Regions from separate parts of the Lysinibacillus sp. UBA6686 genome, predicted to be linked through region 3. Evidence: riboswitches for the same ligand, from Rfam matches in the RefSeq annotation. Region 3 holds a riboswitch; each other region holds the start of a gene.
The links. A riboswitch is a leader RNA that binds a small molecule or an ion and turns the genes downstream of it on or off. The one in region 3 is predicted to bind S-adenosylmethionine.

Region 1 (4,532 bases), on a different contig from region 3:
GTAATTAATCTTGGGCAGGGAAATCCTGATCAACCTACTCCTCCTCATATTATTAAGGCTCTACAGGAGGCAGCCGAAAATCCTCTTAATCATAAATATCCACCATTTCGTGGCATTGCTGAATTACGCCAAGCTGCGGCAGATTTCTACAAACGTGAATACAATGTAGACATTAATCCTGACACAGAGGTGGCTATTCTTGGTGGTACAAAAATTGGTCTTGTTGAACTACCTTTAGCTATATTAAATCCTGGCGATACAATGCTATTACCCGATCCTGGCTATCCCGATTACTTATCAGGTGTCGTATTAGGAGATGTAAATTTTGAAGTACTGCCACTTTTTGCAGAAAATAGCTTCCTCCCTGATTACGCAGCTTTACCTGATAATATAAAAGAAAAGGCGAAACTTCTATATTTGAATTATCCTAATAACCCAACTGGTGGTACTGCAACAATTGAATTTTTCGAGGAAACCGTTCGCTTTGCAAAAGAGCATAATATCATCGTTTCACATGATTTTGCCTATGGGGCAATTGGATTTGATGGAAACAAACCTGTTAGCTTCCTACAGGCAGATGGTGCTAAAGATGTTGGAATAGAAATGTACACTCTATCCAAAACATACAATATGGCAGGCTGGCGCATTGGCTTTGCAGTTGGGAATGCCGATATTATCGCTGCTATCAATTTAATACAAGATCATCTATTTTGTAGTCAATTCCCTGCTGTACAACAAGCAGCGGCGATTGCACTCTCAGCATCACAGGAATGTGCAAATGAGCTCAGAGCTACTTATGAACGTCGACGCAATGTCCTAATTGAGGAGGCTCAGCGTATTGGCTGGCACGTAACTGCACCTAAGGGCTCCTTTTTTGCATGGCTCCCTGTTCCAGTAGGCTATACTAGTGAACAATTTGCAGATCTCTTACTCGACAAAGCAGATATTGCTGTAGCAGCGGGAAATGGCTTTGGGCAATATGGCGAGGGCTATGTCCGTGTTGGCTTACTTGTAAGCGAAGAACGTTTACGCGAAGCTATAAATCGAATCGAACAATTAAATTTATTTATATAAACAAATTCAATAAAAACTGTTCTACAGCCATGCCATAGAACAGTTTTTTCATTTCTCAATCTTTCTTGGACTCTGTAAGTCTTTTTCTAAGGGATAAAATTGAATATGTCCTGTTTCATCATCAAATTTGCGTAAATGCTGAATGTCCTGTACCTCAGCCAAAACGATATCGGCCGTAATCACAATATTTCCGCCCTTCATCAAATGTCCTCCCGATACTTGACCCCATTGATCACTCATTGATCCATGAAGATGCGTCTCATATTCTCCATCACGTTTACACACAACACCAGCACCTTGAATAAATTCAAGTGGTCCTTCTTTTTTTATCACTTCACTGAAACGGACATTGATTTTAGAGATCTCATCTGGTACTAAATAAACAAAACTACTATTTTTCAAACTACCAATACAGCTAACGATGGTAGCTGACTCAATATCGTTCTCTTGACAGATAGCCTCTATTCCCTCAATCATATCAGTCCCCATTAAAATACGAGCACTAATGACTTTTCCAAATGCTCCAACTCCATAATTTACTCTTATAGACATCTCTACACCTCTTTTTGTTACTTTATTGGCTTTATCCTGATTTAGTGGACAATAAACACCCGCTAAATAAAATAAAAAATCAAAATATTTATTGACTAATAATAACCTATAATTTATATTAGTTCTATCGGATTTATAAAAATACTATATATCTCTTATCAAGAGTAGCTGAGGGACTGGCCCTATGAAGCTCGGCAACCTCCTTTTTAAAGGAAGGTGCTAAATCCTGCAAACGATCATCGTTTGATAGATAAGAGAGGACGTTTTTTCATGAGCCTCTCTTAGTTTATAAGAGAGTTTTTTTATTTTTAAAAATCGATAAAACAAACTTTGGAGGTCATTTTCATGAAGAAACGAAACAAATTTTTATTAGGCTTAGCAGGTCTTACATTAGCAGCAGCGTTAGTAGGTTGCGGTACAAAAGAAGATAGTAAAGAAGACCAAGGTAAGGCTATTGATGAAAATAAGATCGTAGTAGGTGTTACTTCTGGTCCACATGAACAAATTGCAGAGGTTGCGGCAAAAGTGGCAAAGGAAAAAGGCCTGGAAGTAGAGCTTAAATCCTTCTCTGATTATGTTTTACCTAATACCTCGTTAGCTGAAGGTGATCTTGATGCAAATAGCTATCAGCACGAGCCTTTCTTAGATACTTTTAATAAAGATCACGATACAGACTTAGTACCAGTTGGAAAAACTATTCTGAATCCAATGGGTGTTTACTCTGAAAAATATAAATCTTTTGATGAAATACCAGACGGAGCAACATTTGGTTTACCAAACGATCCGACAAACGGTGCCCGTGCACTATTTGTTCTGCAAGAGGCTGGCTATATTAAATTAAAAGAAGGTGCTGGGCTAACAGCGTCTATCCGAGACGTCGAAGAAAACAAGAAAAATTTAAAATTCATAGAGTTAGAGGCTGCCCAAATTCCGAAACAACTTAGTGAGGTTGATGTAGCAGCTATTAATACAAACTTTGCGCTGGAGGCTGGCATTAATCCTAAAAAAGATTCTATCCTTTTAGAATCTACTGACTCTCCTTATGTAAACTATATTGTAGTACGTGCTGAAAATGAGAATGATCCAACGATTAAAAAATTTGTTGAAGCTTATCAATCTGATGAAGTACGCAAATTTATTGAAGATGAATTTAAGGGTTCTGTAATTGCAAGCTGGTAAGTAGCTAAAAAATAAAACAGGGTTTTTCCCCATCCTCCACTGATTAATCGGTGAAAATATCGGGCTTATTGCTGTTAGATTCCTTCTCAGCATTATTTGTTCTTGAAGTGGGAATTTCACAGCCCATTAAGCGGGATAAAATAAGAATCTGCGAGACTCCTTTGGGAAAGCGAGCAGATTCTTGCTTTTTAGAAAGGAGACATCCAGATGATTCGATTAGAAAATATATCTAAAGAATTTAAAACAAAGAAAGGTATTGTCAGAGCAGTTGATGGGATTAACCTTCATGTTAAAAAAGGTGAAATTCATGGGGTTATTGGCTATAGTGGCGCAGGTAAAAGCACACTTATTCGCTGTGTTAACCTATTGGAACGTCCAACTACAGGAAAAGTTTGGATCAACAATGTGGATATTACTTCCCTTTCCCTTAATGATCTTCGTAAAACCCGTCAAAAAATAGGGATGATTTTCCAGCATTTTAATCTCTTAAAAACCGCGACCGTTTATAACAATATAGCTGTCCCATTAAAGCTACTTGGCTATAACGATACCGAAGTGAAAAATCGTGTGGCGAAATATGCTGAAATTGTTGGCTTAACAGAAAAATTAGAAAGCTTTCCAAGTCAGCTTTCAGGTGGACAAAAACAACGTGTTGCTATTGCACGTGCGTTGGCACAAGAACCAGAAATCTTACTAAGTGATGAAGCGACTAGTGCACTTGATCCAGAAACAACAGAAGCCATTCTTGAGCTTTTATTGAAAATTAATCGTGAGCTAGGCATTACTATTTTACTCATTACCCATGAAATGAATGTCATACAAAAAATCTGCGATGACGTATCTGTTCTTGAGGCAGGGAAAGTTGTGGAGTATGGTTCAGCTATTGATCTTTTTGCGAAGCCACAGCATCCAACAACGAGAAAGTTCTTGAGCACGATTTCACAGCGTAATCTATCCCCTTCCCTTATTCAGCAGCTCAATGTTTCAGGGAGTGTTATTCGTCTAACATTTCTTGGCGAAAGCACTGGAAAACCATTATTGGCAGAGGTCAGCAAAGTTTACGATGTTCAGCCAAATATTTTAACTGCCAATATTATTGAGTTAAAAAACGGCATTGTCGGAAATATTGTCGTTCATTTAAATGGTGAAGCACAAATTGTACAAAAGGCATTAACGTATTTCACCGAAAATGGAGTAGCCGTAGAAGAATTAGGAGGCGAACAAAATGAATAGTATTCAAAGCTTCTTTACAGATTGGTCCGATGTTATTGGGAAATCAATTATCGAAACCTTCCAAATGGTCGGAATTTCTTTATTCTTTTCCGTTGTCATTGGGATTCCGTTAGGGCTCCTAATTGTTTTAACACGTCCTGGTCAATCTTTCGAAAATAAATTTCTTTATCAATTTTTCAATTTATTCATTAATATAATTCGCTCCGTTCCATTTATCATTTTACTCTTCTTTATTCTACCGTTTACAAAGCTAATTGTTGGGACAACGATTGGTGTGAAAGGTGTCATTGTACCACTTGTTGTATATACAGCACCTTACATCGCACGACTGATGGAGACCGCACTTTTAGAAGTGGACCCAGGTGTTGTAGAGGCTTATACAGCAATGGGCATTAAACGCCGTCATATCATCTGGAATGTTTTATTACGCGAGGCTCGCCCTTCTATTATTTTAGGCTTAACCATTGCCACAATTGGTCTTATTGGAGCAACGG
Region 2 (4,532 bases), on a different contig from region 3:
GGTCTTTGTAGTAGGTCCCATCGCTCCTGCTACAAAACGTGGCCAATCAGAGGTAGAAAAATCATCCACTGCCTTACGTGCTATTTCTACAGCACGTTTATTGATTTCCTCTGCTTTTGCTCCCAGATTATATTCATTTAATACAAGAGGAGTACCTCCAAATGTATTTGTGCAAATAATATCTGCCCCTGCTTCCAAATATTTTCTATGAACCTTTTCAAGCACATCAGGTCTAGTTAGTACAAGATTTTCATTACAGCCATCATATTCCTCGCCACCGAAATCTTCAGCTGATAAGTTTTCGTTTTGTAGCATTGTTCCCATTGCGCCATCAAGAATTAAAATTCGTTTCTCAAGTTGCTCTTCAATCAAATGCTTAGCCATTTATACTTACCCCTTTTTTCTGTTCATCCAATTGCTCTATAAATTCCATTAGTTCTAGTGTCATATCATAGCGTAGGAATGGTGTAATGAGGTAAATACCATTGAAATATTCTGCGGCTACCTCTACTAATTCCTTAGCGATTGCAATTCCTTCTAGTGTCGCGTGCTCCTTATCCTCACCACAAGCCTTCATCCGTGCTAATGCGTCTTCAGATAATTTAATGCCGGGAACTTCATGATGTAAGAACTCTGCACTTTTATAGCTCGTAACTGGCATAATTCCTATATAAATTGGTGCTTCTAAATGCTTTGTCGCCTCATAAATTTCTACAATTTTTTCCTTTGTATAGACAGGCTGTGAAATAAAATAATCTGCCCCATGTTCAATTTTCTTTTCTAATCGAGATACAGCTCGGTCTAATACACGGACATTCGGATTAAACGCTGCGGCTACAGAGAAATTTGCCTTTTGACGTAGCGGCTTCCCTGAAAAAGATACACCTTCATTTAACTGTTTGATTAATTGGATAAGCTCCATTGATGATACGTCATAAACACTCGTTGCCCCTGGGAAATCCCCAACCTTTGTTGGATCTCCAGTAACCGCTAAAATATCATGAATGCCTAGTGCATTTAAACCCATTAAATGGGATTGAAGCCCAATTAAATTACGATCTCGGCATGTAATATGTGTTAACGGGCGTACCCCATGTGTTTCTTTCAATAAAGCGCCCATTGCCACATTACTTATTCTTGGCGATGCTAGGGAATTATCCGCCATCATCACCACATCTGCGCCTGCCTCATATAATTTTTTAGCACCTTTAATAAAGCCATCGATTTCTAAATGTCTTGGTGTATCTAACTCTACTATAACCGAACGTTGACGTTTTACTTTTATATGCAGTGGCTCGAATCTTGAAGGTTCTGCCTCACGTACAATCTCTACTTTCTCAGGCTTCGCTAATTTTTCTTCTACTGGAGATAATTCCTCTAAGTATTTTTTCGCTGCAGCAATATGCTTTGGTGTTGTACCACAGCATCCACCTATTAAACGGACGCCTTGATCTCGAAGTGCTACAGCTGCTCGACCAAAATAGTCTGTCTCTGACTCATAAACAACACGCCCGTCTTCTAAATCTAGAAGAGATGCATTTGGATATGCTGACATAAATGCCTTCTCAGGAAGCTCTACACCTTCAAATGCTTGAATCGTATGGAATGGACCTAAACGACAGTTAACACCTACAATATCAGCTCCAAGCGCTTCAAGTTCATGTAGAGCGTTATTTAAACTCTTACCATTTTGCAATACTCCCGGTTCATGCATTGAAACTTGCGCAATGATTGGCAACTTGGTTTTTGTTCGAAGCATTTTTAATGTCGCCGTTAATTCTTCAAAATCATAATAGGTTTCAAGTAAAAGGCCGTCTGGATTCCCAGCCAGTAACACTGTTGCTTGCTCTTCAACAGTCGCTAAAATTTCTTCTAACGTTGCATCGCTTTTTCGAATGCCTCGAATCCCCCCAATAGTCCCTAAAACAAATTGACCTCCATCTGCAGCTGCTCGCTTGGCAATCGTCATAGCTGCTTCATTAAACTGCTGAACACGCGATTCTAATCCGTAACGTGCTAATTTTATGGCATTCGCTCCATAAGTATTTGTTTGAATAATGTCGGCTCCAGCTGCGATATACTCTCTATGAATCTTTTCAATTAATTCTGGTCTTTGAACATTCATTTCCTCATGACAGTATTCCAAGCCATAGCCGTATAATACCGTACCAATTGCACCATCTGCTGTCAGAACATGCGTTTTTAACTTTTCAAGCAATCCCATAAAACTAGCCCCTCTTCCTATTTTTCTATAATAAAAAAGCCTTCTTTAACACAAAGAAGGCTTTTACGTTTCGTAATTTTGTTCCTTCTCATCTTCGACCATAGGGTCTTCTGGATTTAGCACCTGACAAAAAGTTGGTTGCTGAAGCGTCATTGGGCCAGTCCCTCAGCTTCTCTTGATAAGAATTTAGTATGAATTTTTTAAATAATTAAAAGAATCATAACGTTAACAAACGTTTGAGTCAAGACTATTTCACGTAACAAAGGATATTTCAAACGAAAAATATAATTTTTTGTCTTATATTCTGCAATTAAGATAATTTTCCAGCAATATTATCCCCTATTTTTTTACCGTTTTGAATACAAGCTCCTATACCTACACCAAAATAAGAGCAGCCTGCAATGGATAAATTTGGATAATTTGTTTCGAGCTCTCGTAATAAGCCCTGTAATGCCTCACGATGTGCTAAATCATATTTCGGCATTTGATCAATCCATCTACTTACATTCACGACACTTGGTTTTTCTTTAATCCCCAAGCTTTTTCTTACATCCTCTAAGGCAACAACTGCTAATTCTTCATCTGTCATCCTACGTAACTTCTCATACGCAGGGTTAATGCTTTTATAGAAGAGTCGAACAAGTAATTGCTCATTTGCTGAAGTATGCTTCCACTTACGGCTTGTCCATGTCGATGCATTACAGATTACATTTGAATTATGAGACACAATAAAGCCTGTTCCATCAGCTGGTAATCTACTATCGGGTACATCGAATCCTAAATAAATTGTAATAGCGGAGGCAGTATTGAATTGGTCAAAATAACGGTTCAATGTTGCATCCTGTAATAAGTGCTGTACAGTTTCATTAGGTAATGCTAAAACTACATGATCTGCTTCAATGATCGTATCATTTGCTAAAGTAACTTGGTAGTGATCTTCCTGCTTGTTGACACTTGTAGTGCTAATTCCCTTTAAAATTTCTACATCAGTTAACGTTTCTTCAAGACGATCAATTAAAGACGATAAACCATTTTTAAATGAAATAAATTTTTTATTAGCAGCTTTTACAAATTGTTCTCGATTTGCGTCAAAACCTTTAATAATACTACCGTACTCATTTTTATAATCAATTAAATAAGGTAATGTTGAGGCAATCGATAGTTGATGTAAATCTCCTGAATACACACCTGCTAATACTGGCGCTATTTGATTTTGAACAAGCTCCTCCCCTAAATAGTACGTTAAAAATTCTCCAATTGAGCTGTCTTTTGTAAAGCCTACATTTGGCATTGTCAAATCCTTTAACGCTTCTTTTTTACCTTCTTCGGATACAAGTGTGCTTTCTTCTAGGGAGTGAAGGCTCATCGGAATACCGAACGTTGAATCTGCCGGAATGGCATGGAGCTCATTATTTGTGTATATATAAGAAATCCCCGTTTCGTTGTATACCAAATCTTGCTTAAAATTAAGCTCTTCAACCAGCTCCATAACACCTTTATGACGAGCTACAATTGAATCTGCCCCTGTCTCCATAATGAATCCCTGTTCGTATTCAGAGTACAACTTACCACCTAGATATGTATTTTTTTCAACAAGCACCAGCCTTACATCTATTTTTTTTTCCTTCACTTGACGCTGTAAATAATGCATCGTACATAAACCCGTAATTCCTCCACCTAATACAACCACTGTTTCCATATTAACCGCCCCTAATTTTTGTTGTCTTCCTTTAGTATAAACCCTTTTTATTGAAAATTACGCTAAACCCTTTACAAATTTAGCAAAAATGGAGCTATCCAGTGCGAGGATAGCTCCATTACTATGACTAAATATGTATCTTTTCATGATGAAACAAAAAATACCATTGAACTTAAAATCTCGGCAATTCACTAGCTAATATTTACTAAAGAACCATTTAACACCATGTATTAATGGTTGTTATAGTGTTTATAGGCTGTAGATTTCAGTTGCCACAATAAAAATTATCCTTACCATGAATTAATTTAAGTGTTGGGCAACATTTGCTAATTTCTCAGCTGAATTCGTTACTTCTTCAAAGGCAATCCCTAGCTCATTAAGAACCTCCGCTATCGCTAATACTTCTTTTTCCATACTATCATTTTGCTCTTTTGCTTCTGTCATCGATTCTAATATTTTCGTAAATTGCCCTTCTGTTTGAACCATATTTTCCTTGCCAGATATGACCTCTTCTTGAATATTATTAAGAGAATGTGTTAGCTTATTTGTCCGTTCATTTGTTTTATGTAACAACATGGCTACTGAGGTCACAGAATCTTTTGTTTGAAT
Region 3 (4,532 bases):
TCTTCAAGAGCAATAGCATCTTCAATTGGGTTTAAGCCGTTGTCGATTGCATAGTTAGAGTTAATAAGAACTGCATCACCTTCATTATTTTCATACATTTGCACAAGCATTTCAGGTGCTGTATTTGCATCGAATTTAAAGTTTTTAGGATTTTCTGCGATATCCTTGATTTCTGCTGCTGTTTTATCAACACCATCTTTTAATTTAATTAAGCCCTTAGCTTCTAATAATGAAAGCATACGACCGTGGTCTGAAACTGAGCTAGAAAGTAAAATTGTTGCGCCCTTTGGTAGATCCTCAAGAGATTTATATTTTTTAGAGTAGATACCGATTGGCTCAATATGAATGCTACCAGCATTGACGAAATCATAGCCATTATCTTTAATTTGTAAATCAAAATAAGGAATATGTTGGAAATAGTTAGCATCAAGGTCTTTTGATGCTAAATCTTGGTTTGGTAATACATAATCTGTATACGTTTCAATTTTAAGATCAATACCTTCTTTTGCTAAAATAGGTTTTGCTTTTTCTAAAATTACTGCGTGTGGTGTATTAGAGGCACCTACAGTTAATGTCACATTTTCTTTACTATCTGTTTTATCTTCTGTTGATGCACCTGAGCTTGCATCGTCTTTTTTACCAGCACCGCAAGCCGCTAAAGCTAGCACTAATACTGATAAGAATAATCCTGTTAATAGCTTCTTCATTTTATTACACTCCCTTTTATTTTGTTCAAAGTATGTTAACGGCAGAAAACCGAAATAACCTTTAACGTTTATCTGTTTTAGCTGTAATCATATCGCCTATCCATTGAATAATAAATACGACTACTAAGATTAGAATAGTTGCCATTAATGTCACATCTGAGCGATTACGCTGGAAGCCATCCAAGAAGGCTAAGTTTCCTAACCCGCCGGCACCAATAATTCCTGCCATTGCTGTATAACCAACAAGCGCTACAGCTGTTACAGTAATACCTGAAATAAGCGCAGGTAATGATTCTGGAATTAACACTTTCCATATAATAGTAGATGTTTTAGCACCCATTGAACGCGCTGCCTCGATTACCCCTCTATCAATTTCACGTAATGCAATCAATACCATACGTGCATAGAATGGTGCTGCACCAATAATTAGTGCTGGCAACGCAGCATTGGCTCCACGGATTGTGCCAAGCAAAAATTTTGTAAATGGAATTAATAAAATAATTAACACGATAAATGGAATCGAACGGAAAATATTTACGAGTGAACCTGTTAAGAAATTAACAATTTTATTAGCCCATAGTTGATGGGGACTTGTTAAAAATAATACGATTCCAATTAATAAGCCAAGGATGAATGTTACTACGGTTGAAATAGCTGTCATATACAGTGTTTCATAGGTAGCTGCCCACATTCGCTCCCAGTCGACATTCGGAAAGAGATTAGTTAGCATTTGCAATCACCTCCGTTTGTACTTCAACTGTATTTAAGTAACCTAGTGCATCAGCCACATTTGACTCGGTTCCATCAATTTGCACAATAAGCGTACCGTAAGCACCATTTTTTGTTTGAGAGATATTACCGTGCACAATACTAACTTCTACATCAAAGTGCTTGACGAGGTGTGAAATAACGGGCTGCTCTGTTTTTTCTCCCACAAAAATTAGCTTAACAAGTTGTCCAGTTGGATAATTTGCTTTTATTTGTGCAACCGTCTCCTGCGTTTCCTTCGTATCTGTAATTTGTGATACAAATTTTTTCGTAATAGCAGCTTGAGGTGCCTGGAATACTTGTAATACCTCACCACGTTCTACTATTTCGCCTGCCTCCATTACTGCTACACGATGGCAGATTTTACGGATAACGTGCATTTCATGTGTGATTAACACAATAGTTAATCCTAAACGTTCGTTAATATCTACAAGTAAATCCAGGATTGCATCGGTAGTCTCTGGGTCAAGTGCTGAGGTTGCCTCATCACATAATAAAACCTCTGGATTATTAGCAAGTGCTCGAGCAATGCCGACACGCTGCTTTTGACCGCCTGATAGCTGTGATGGATACGCCTGATCACGTCCATCTAAACCAACAAGAGTAATCAATTCCTTCACACGTGCATCACGCTGAGCCTTTGAAACACCTGCGATTTCTAGTGGAAAAGCGATATTTTCTTCAACGGTTCTAGACCATAGTAGATTAAAGTGCTGGAAAATCATACTTACCTTTTGTCTTGCATCTCTAAGCTTTTGCCCCTTAATAGATGAAAACTCTTGATTGTTAACCATCACCGTACCAGATGTTGGCTTTTCTAAACCGTTCAATAAACGAATCATTGTACTTTTACCAGCACCACTATAGCCGATAATGCCAAATATTTCACCTTTATTTATGGAAAGGTTTACGTCTTTGACTGCTATTAATTCGCCATTTGCGGTTTTGTATTTTTTCGTAATATTTTGAAGCTGGATCATAGCGAATACTCCTTTTCTCATATAGAAAACCCCTTCACTCACAGACAAGTAGAAGGGGTCACGTATTTATACGCTCAACCGTTCTCTCATCTTTCAAAGATAAATCTTTGGGTGATTTGGCACCTTTTCACGTTGTGATGGTTGCCGGGCTTCATAGGGCACTTCCCTCCGCCACTCTTCATAAGAGTTCGATATATTCAATGTTTTAGTAATATATTTGTTACTTTACCACGCTAGCAAACTTCAGTCAATTGATTTTTTTAACAATTCGTATAAAAACGGTACGGATTGAAAAGCATAGACTTTTTCTGTCACTTTTCCGCCATCACAGACGAGTAAACATGGTACACTTTCGATTTCGTAATCTAAGGCAATCTCTTCAACAAAATTTAAATTTGCTTTGCCGATTTGAAGCTTTGGCAGTAATTGCTCAACGATCATCATCATTTTCGATGCAACTGCACATGTACCACACATAGGTGTATATAAATAAAAGGCAGCTCTTTTCCCCGACTGGACAGCCGCGACCCACTGCTCTTTTGACCATTCTTCCATTTTTTCACGCAACCTTACAAAATATATTGATTATGGATTGAGAAATGTGCTCGCAACAATATCATTGCTAATACCTTTCTCGGAGTTGTCTCAACTTCTTTATACGTTGGCATTGTACGTAAATGCTCTGCCTCTGGATAATGTCTGTCCATTAATGCCCGTAGCTTATCCCCTGATGGATCTGCATCAAAAAATGTATAAAGCTCACAGCCCTCATATGGATCAAGCAGCACTTCTAATTGATGCACACCAATTGTACCATTCGTACAAAGTATTGTGACATCTTCACTTAAAATAGGTTCAATTTGAAGCTTATCCGAACGGCCTTCAACAATTAAGCATTTTCCCTCGAACATCACGCCACCCCCATTAGACATATCCCTTTTCCTTATAGTCATTATATCAATTAAGTGTCAACGATGGTAATGTTAGACACCCATTGGAAGCGACTATCTCCCCAACCATGAAGATAATAAAAAACGTCGGTGAATGCCGACGTTTTTCTATTAGGGCTTGTCTTATTCAGCGACCATTTCTTCGTATTGCTCTGCTGTCATAAGCTTTTCTACTTCTGATGCATCAGCAGGCTCAACAACGATCATCCAAGCTTTTTCATATGGTGATTCATTAACGAATTCTGGGCTATCTTCTAAATCTGCATTTACTTCAACTACAGTACCTGAAATTGGCGCATATAATTCAGAAACAGTTTTTACTGATTCTACGCTACCGAATGGATCGTCTGTTTTGATTTCATCGCCAACTTGTGGAAGCTCAACAAAAACGATATCTCCTAATTCAGATTGCGCGAAGTGTGTAATACCAATACGTACTTTTCCATCTTCTACTTTTACCCATTCATGTTCTTCAGAGTATCGTAAGTCTTTAGGTGTGCTCATGCAAAAAACCCCTCCATAAATATGTAATATATTCACTTTCAGTGTGCCATACTTCTCCTATAAAAACAAGGATATTTACGGCTATTTCCAAGCTTGCTCAAAATCAGATTCTTTAAACCCTAACGTTACTTTTTTTCCATCAGTAACGATTGGACGTTTGATTAACATACCATCAGAAGCAAGTAGCTCAAGCTGCTCCTCATCGGTCATATCGGCAAGTTTATCCTTCAAACCAAGCTCACGATACTTCATGCCAGACGTATTAAAAAACTTTTTAAGAGGTAGTCCACTTGCTTGCCATAACTTTGTTAATTCGTCCTTTGAAGGTGGCTGTTCTACAATGTGTACCTCTTCATAAGTTATATCGTTGTCATTTAGCCATTTTTGAGCTTTCTTACAAGTTGTACATTTTGGATATTGGATAAATTGAATCGTCATCGAAAGGCTCCTCTACTTTCTTTTTGAGGACACTGATTTTCTGTGTCTTCCTTATTTTCTGTAGTATACCATCATAACCATACAAACCAAAATGAAACAATTCTCAGTCTCACACCAATCCCAGGCCTCTACTACAGTCTATCCATTTCTTTCTTAATTCTATCCGTCACATTCTTAATTCTATC
Region 4 (4,532 bases), on a different contig from region 3:
TGCTGTCGGCCATAATCGTAATGATTCATTTAAAATTAGGCGAATGTACTTTAGCTGTAAAATCTGTTCATATGTCGGTGTTTCTTGAGTCAAGATTTGATCAACTTCAGCATAAGCCTTCTCTAAAACTTCAGGATGCTTGATTAAAAAATAGAGTGCAAAGGACAGCAATCCGCTAGTCGTTTCATGTCCGGCTATCAAAAATGTGATGATTTGATAACGAATATTTTCATCGCTCAGTGTTTCTCCTGTGTCTGGATCTTTTATATTTAACATGCGGCCTAGTAAATCTATCTGCTCTTGTGTACCTCTTGCCTTTCGCTCCTCAATAATTTTATCTACTAATGTAAACATTGTTTCAATGTCTTCGTTAAATTGGCGCCTTGTGCCAACCATCATCAGATTTTGTATCTTTAATCGAGAACTTTTTAACATAGCTTCATTTAAAGCACGGACCATGCTCATAATAAAAGGGCTATGTGTTTCTCTATAAAAGCTATTAAAGCGATAATTGAAGCCACAAAGTCCAATTGTATCTAGCGTCAATCGTGTCATATCCTCAGGGACATCAATTTCTTCCATCGGATTTAAGCGTTCCCATTTTTGTATCAGCTGTGTGCTAATATCTATCATCATCGAATGATAATCTTTCATAGCATGTTTACTAAACGTGGGAAGTAGGATGTTATGAGCCTTTTGCCAATTCGGTTCAGTTGTTCTGCTTGTAAATAGACCATCACCGCCAAAAGCACGAACATTTTCCAACTCACTATATATCTGTTTATCAAAACGAGAAACATCACAAACATCAGCTACCAATTCATGACCAGATATTACTAAGCTAGTATAACCTGGAATTTCTAATCGATATATCGGCCCATACTCTTCTGCAAGCTTACAAAGTGATAATGTTGGCTGCTCTTTATCGATTAAAGGCAAATGGCCAAGTGGACCAAATGTTTTTGGTTTTGGAACATCCTCTACACTAATCATCATGAATCCCTTCTTTCAGTAAATTTAAAATGATAGTTAAATCTATCATTTGATAAAATAATATACCATGCATTATGTAGATTCAACTTTATAGAAATTGTAAAAGGAAAAAATGGCAGTATTTGTGAACAAAGAGTGAAATAGCAAAAGCCCAACCTCTCACTCTAATCAGTTGAGACATTGGGCTTTTGAACCTTAAATTTAATTAAATATGATATTCAATTTCATCAACGAAATCCCATTCATATGGTGTTTCCTGATAAACATAGTAATTCAACCAGTTTGAGAATAACAAATGGGTGTGGGCACGCCATGTATTAATGGGCTCATTTGCTGGGTCGTCATTCGGGAAATAGTTCACCGGGACAGCAATGTCTAACCCTTTCGCAACATCTCGTCCGTATTCATCTGCTAAGGTTGTCGCGTCATATTCAAGATGACCTGTAATCATAATGTTTTTATTATCCTTGGACTGCACAATAAATACACCAGCTTCCTCTGAATAGGACAGTAAACGTAAATCAGGGTGATTGCGTACTTCATCGATTGAAACAGATGTATAACGAGAATGTGGTGCTGTAAATAAATCACTAAAGCCACGCACTAAGTCCACTGTTAAATCTGTAATAACATGCGAGTAAACCCCTGAGCATTTTGCTGGAAGTTCAACCTTCCCGATCCCATAATGATGATATAAAGCAGCCTGTGCCCCCCAACATATATGTAGAATCGATGTAACGTTTTTCTTAGACCAATCCATAATTTGTGAGATTTCCTGCCAGTAATTCACCTCTTCAAAAGCCATTTTCTCTACAGGCGCTCCCGTAATAATCATGCCGTCAAAGCGGCGATGACGAATTTGTTGGAAAGTTGTGTAAAAAAGCTGTAAATGTGATTTACTAACATTTTTTGATTCATGTGTTGCTGTATTTAAAAATGTAATATTGACCTGCAGTGGAGTATTCCCGAGTAAGCGCAGTAACTGCAGCTCTGTCTTCTCTTTCTCAGGCATTAAGTTTAAAATTAATATATTTAATGGACGAATTTGTTGTGTTTTCGCACGATCCTCTTCCATCACGAAGATTTTTTCCTCTCGTAAATGTTCTCCAGCTGGTAAGTTCTTTGGAATATTAATTGGCATCTTGCATTCCCCTCTCTTTTATTTATAAATGTGTTAATCGTAATGATTACAATGACACTTTTATGAAATTAAAAAATCCCCCTCATTCCATGCGAGATAGAATGAGAAGGACTTTACCACGTTCACTCTTATCTCTCAAAGGAAAAACCCTTTGCTGGAATTAGCACCTTTCTAACATTTGTTAGAGGTTGCTGAAGCGTCATCGGGCCAAATCCCTCAGCTTCTCTTGATAAGATTATTTAATTAAAATGAATTGTAACATGAACAATTAAGAATATCAATAAAACATAGAATATTTCGTCATTACAATGCATGTTCAGCTCAATTTTGATGAACACTAATTATCATAGCAACATATGAAATTTTATGGTAAACATGCTGTAATTATGTTAACATATACCTTTAGTAACAGAGAGGAACGTGAACTAGCTTGATTAAAATTGAATTTCCGAAACCAGATATAGTCATTCGCCAGCGTGAGCAGGATATAAAACCTGGAGATGTACCCATTACACCATACCACGGGTTTATTGACTTCCATAAAATCACACGAGACAAAGGTGGCATTTTCTTATTTTACAATGAGAAAAATGAGCTTTTATTTGTCGGTAAAGCACGTAAAATTCGTCAACGTATAAAAAAGCATTTTGAAGACAATGTATCGCCTATGAAAAATCATCGTCAAGAAATTTTCAAAATTGAGGTATATGAAATCGAAGATCCGATGGAACGTGAAATTTACGAAACATATGCCATTAATGTTTTCCGTTCTAAATATAATGTTGATAAAGTATTTTATTAAAAAAGAATCTGCTTGCCTCTTAAGTATTAGGCAAGCAGATTCTTTATTTTTTACTCTACAAAAAATGCCTTTCGTTCTTTCGTAATCCATTCCTCAAGCTCATGATCATCTCGTCTTAGTAGACGATTAATAAGGACGTCATGCCAAATATAATCTTCTAATAAATAGATGTGAACCGGATCATTTGTAATAAAAGCGGTTTCAAGATTTGAAGGAGAATGTCCATAAATCATCTCTTGCCCATCGATAGACAAGATAAACCAATGGGGAGTGGAAGATTTTTTTGTATAATAGGTCATTCGATGCCTATCAATGGATGACACAGGCTCATCCACGTATAGCGTAATACCATGTACAGCGACCTGTTCAGCCACCTCATAAATATCCTCTCGTAATGCTTCATACATCTCTTCCCACATAGAAAGAAGTACTTTTTTCTCAGCTTTTTTTAATAATGACTGACAATAATTAATAATGGTCTGCCTGCCTTTTAGCATTAACACTTTAGGCTCCGCTTCCTGCTCCTTAGATTCTAATTTCTCTAATTGATCACTAATAGACGTAAAATTCGATTGCCAACGCTGCTGTATTTGCTGCAGAAACATCTCAACAGGAATGGAACAATAAGTTGTTTGATCAACAGCTTCCTCTTTTAGCACTAATCCTTTTTCAACGAGTACATCCAGAATGTCATAAATTCTTGCTCGAGGAATACCAGAATTTTTGCTGACCTGATAAGCACTAATATGGCTCTTTTGTACAAGTGCTGTATAGGCCTTTGCTTCATATTCTGTAAATCCTAGCTCTTTTAATTGGGCGATTAATTCATCCATCCAATCCCTCCATTTCCTTTATTATAGAATAATTTAACGAATAGAAGCCAATGAAAAAAATATCTTTACAGAGAAACGAAAATTAGTTACTATTTCAGTAGTAACTATGTAATGAGGTGTCAACATGTTTTTTGAAGTAGATGTAAATGTAGTAATTTTATTGATCGCGTTTGGGTTTCTCGCTGCTTTTGTAGACTCAGTGGTTGGCGGTGGAGGCTTAATCTCATTACCTGCTCTGTTGTTTGCGGGTTTAAATCCTGCAGCAGCGGTTGCAACCAATAAGCTAGCAGGTACCATGGGTTCATTAACCTCTACAATTTCCTTTTATCGTTCAGGACAGCTAGACATTCGTTCTGTTTTAAAATACTTTCCACTAGCCTTTGTGGGGTCATTGTTTGGCGCATGGACTGTGCATTTAATCAATCCCTCTCTACTCAAGCCAATCATGCTCATAATGCTTGCAGGAGTAGCCGTTTATACAATTTTTAAAAAGGATTGGGGCTCTGTATCCGCTGTCAAAACATTATCGCCTTTGCACTTGGTTTTATTTATGTTTTTGCTATTTAGTATTGGCTTCTATGATGGATTTCTCGGCCCAGGTACAGGATCATTCTTAATCTTTAGTTTTTTACTTGTTGGCTTTGACTTTTTAAAGGCAGCAGGTAATGCAAAGTTTTTAAATTTAGCAAGTAACTGTGCGGGTCTTTTAATGTTCATCTACTTAGGACATGTTCATTTTGCCTATGGATTCATAATGGGTATC

Region 1: it holds a riboswitch for S-adenosylmethionine, as region 3 does, so the genes downstream of both, B2R82_RS06805 (MetQ/NlpA family ABC transporter substrate-binding protein) here and B2R82_RS15470 (methionine ABC transporter ATP-binding protein) in region 3, are expected to answer to the same signal.
Region 2: it holds a riboswitch for S-adenosylmethionine, as region 3 does, so the genes downstream of both, B2R82_RS10050 (bifunctional homocysteine S-methyltransferase/methylenetetrahydrofolate reductase) here and B2R82_RS15470 (methionine ABC transporter ATP-binding protein) in region 3, are expected to answer to the same signal.
Region 4: it holds a riboswitch for S-adenosylmethionine, as region 3 does, so the genes downstream of both, metA (homoserine O-acetyltransferase MetA) here and B2R82_RS15470 (methionine ABC transporter ATP-binding protein) in region 3, are expected to answer to the same signal.

The regions. Positions count from the first base shown of each region.
Region 1 covers NZ_DKJS01000024.1:65,332-69,863, reverse strand. The annotation lists gene B2R82_RS06815 (pyridoxal phosphate-dependent aminotransferase) at 1-1,074, shown strand, start outside; gene B2R82_RS06810 (PPC domain-containing DNA-binding protein) at 1,123-1,626, opposite strand; SAM riboswitch class I at 1,779-1,883, shown strand; gene B2R82_RS06805 (MetQ/NlpA family ABC transporter substrate-binding protein) at 1,972-2,805, shown strand; gene B2R82_RS06800 (methionine ABC transporter ATP-binding protein) at 3,013-4,038, shown strand; gene B2R82_RS06795 (methionine ABC transporter permease) at 4,031-4,532, shown strand, end outside.
Region 2 covers NZ_DKJS01000040.1:4,436-8,967, reverse strand. The annotation lists gene metH (methionine synthase) at 1-384, opposite strand, end outside; gene B2R82_RS10050 (bifunctional homocysteine S-methyltransferase/methylenetetrahydrofolate reductase) at 377-2,224, opposite strand; SAM riboswitch class I at 2,310-2,409, opposite strand; gene B2R82_RS10045 (protoporphyrinogen oxidase) at 2,535-3,923, opposite strand; gene B2R82_RS10040 (globin-coupled sensor protein) at 4,224-4,532, opposite strand, start outside.
Region 3 covers NZ_DKJS01000059.1:45,608-50,139, forward strand. The annotation lists gene B2R82_RS15460 (MetQ/NlpA family ABC transporter substrate-binding protein) at 1-707, opposite strand, end outside; gene B2R82_RS15465 (methionine ABC transporter permease) at 769-1,437, opposite strand; gene B2R82_RS15470 (methionine ABC transporter ATP-binding protein) at 1,427-2,455, opposite strand; SAM riboswitch class I at 2,539-2,642, opposite strand; gene B2R82_RS15475 (thioredoxin family protein) at 2,699-3,010, opposite strand; gene B2R82_RS15480 (hypothetical protein) at 3,025-3,366, opposite strand; gene gcvH (glycine cleavage system protein GcvH) at 3,529-3,909, opposite strand; gene B2R82_RS15490 (arsenate reductase family protein) at 3,991-4,347, opposite strand.
Region 4 covers NZ_DKJS01000046.1:49,627-54,158, forward strand. The annotation lists gene B2R82_RS12335 (bifunctional cytochrome P450/NADPH--P450 reductase) at 1-993, opposite strand, end outside; gene metA (homoserine O-acetyltransferase MetA) at 1,199-2,134, opposite strand; SAM riboswitch class I at 2,260-2,370, opposite strand; gene B2R82_RS12345 (nucleotide excision repair endonuclease) at 2,565-2,936, shown strand; gene B2R82_RS12350 (TrmB family transcriptional regulator) at 2,987-3,769, opposite strand; gene B2R82_RS12355 (TSUP family transporter) at 3,894-4,532, shown strand, end outside.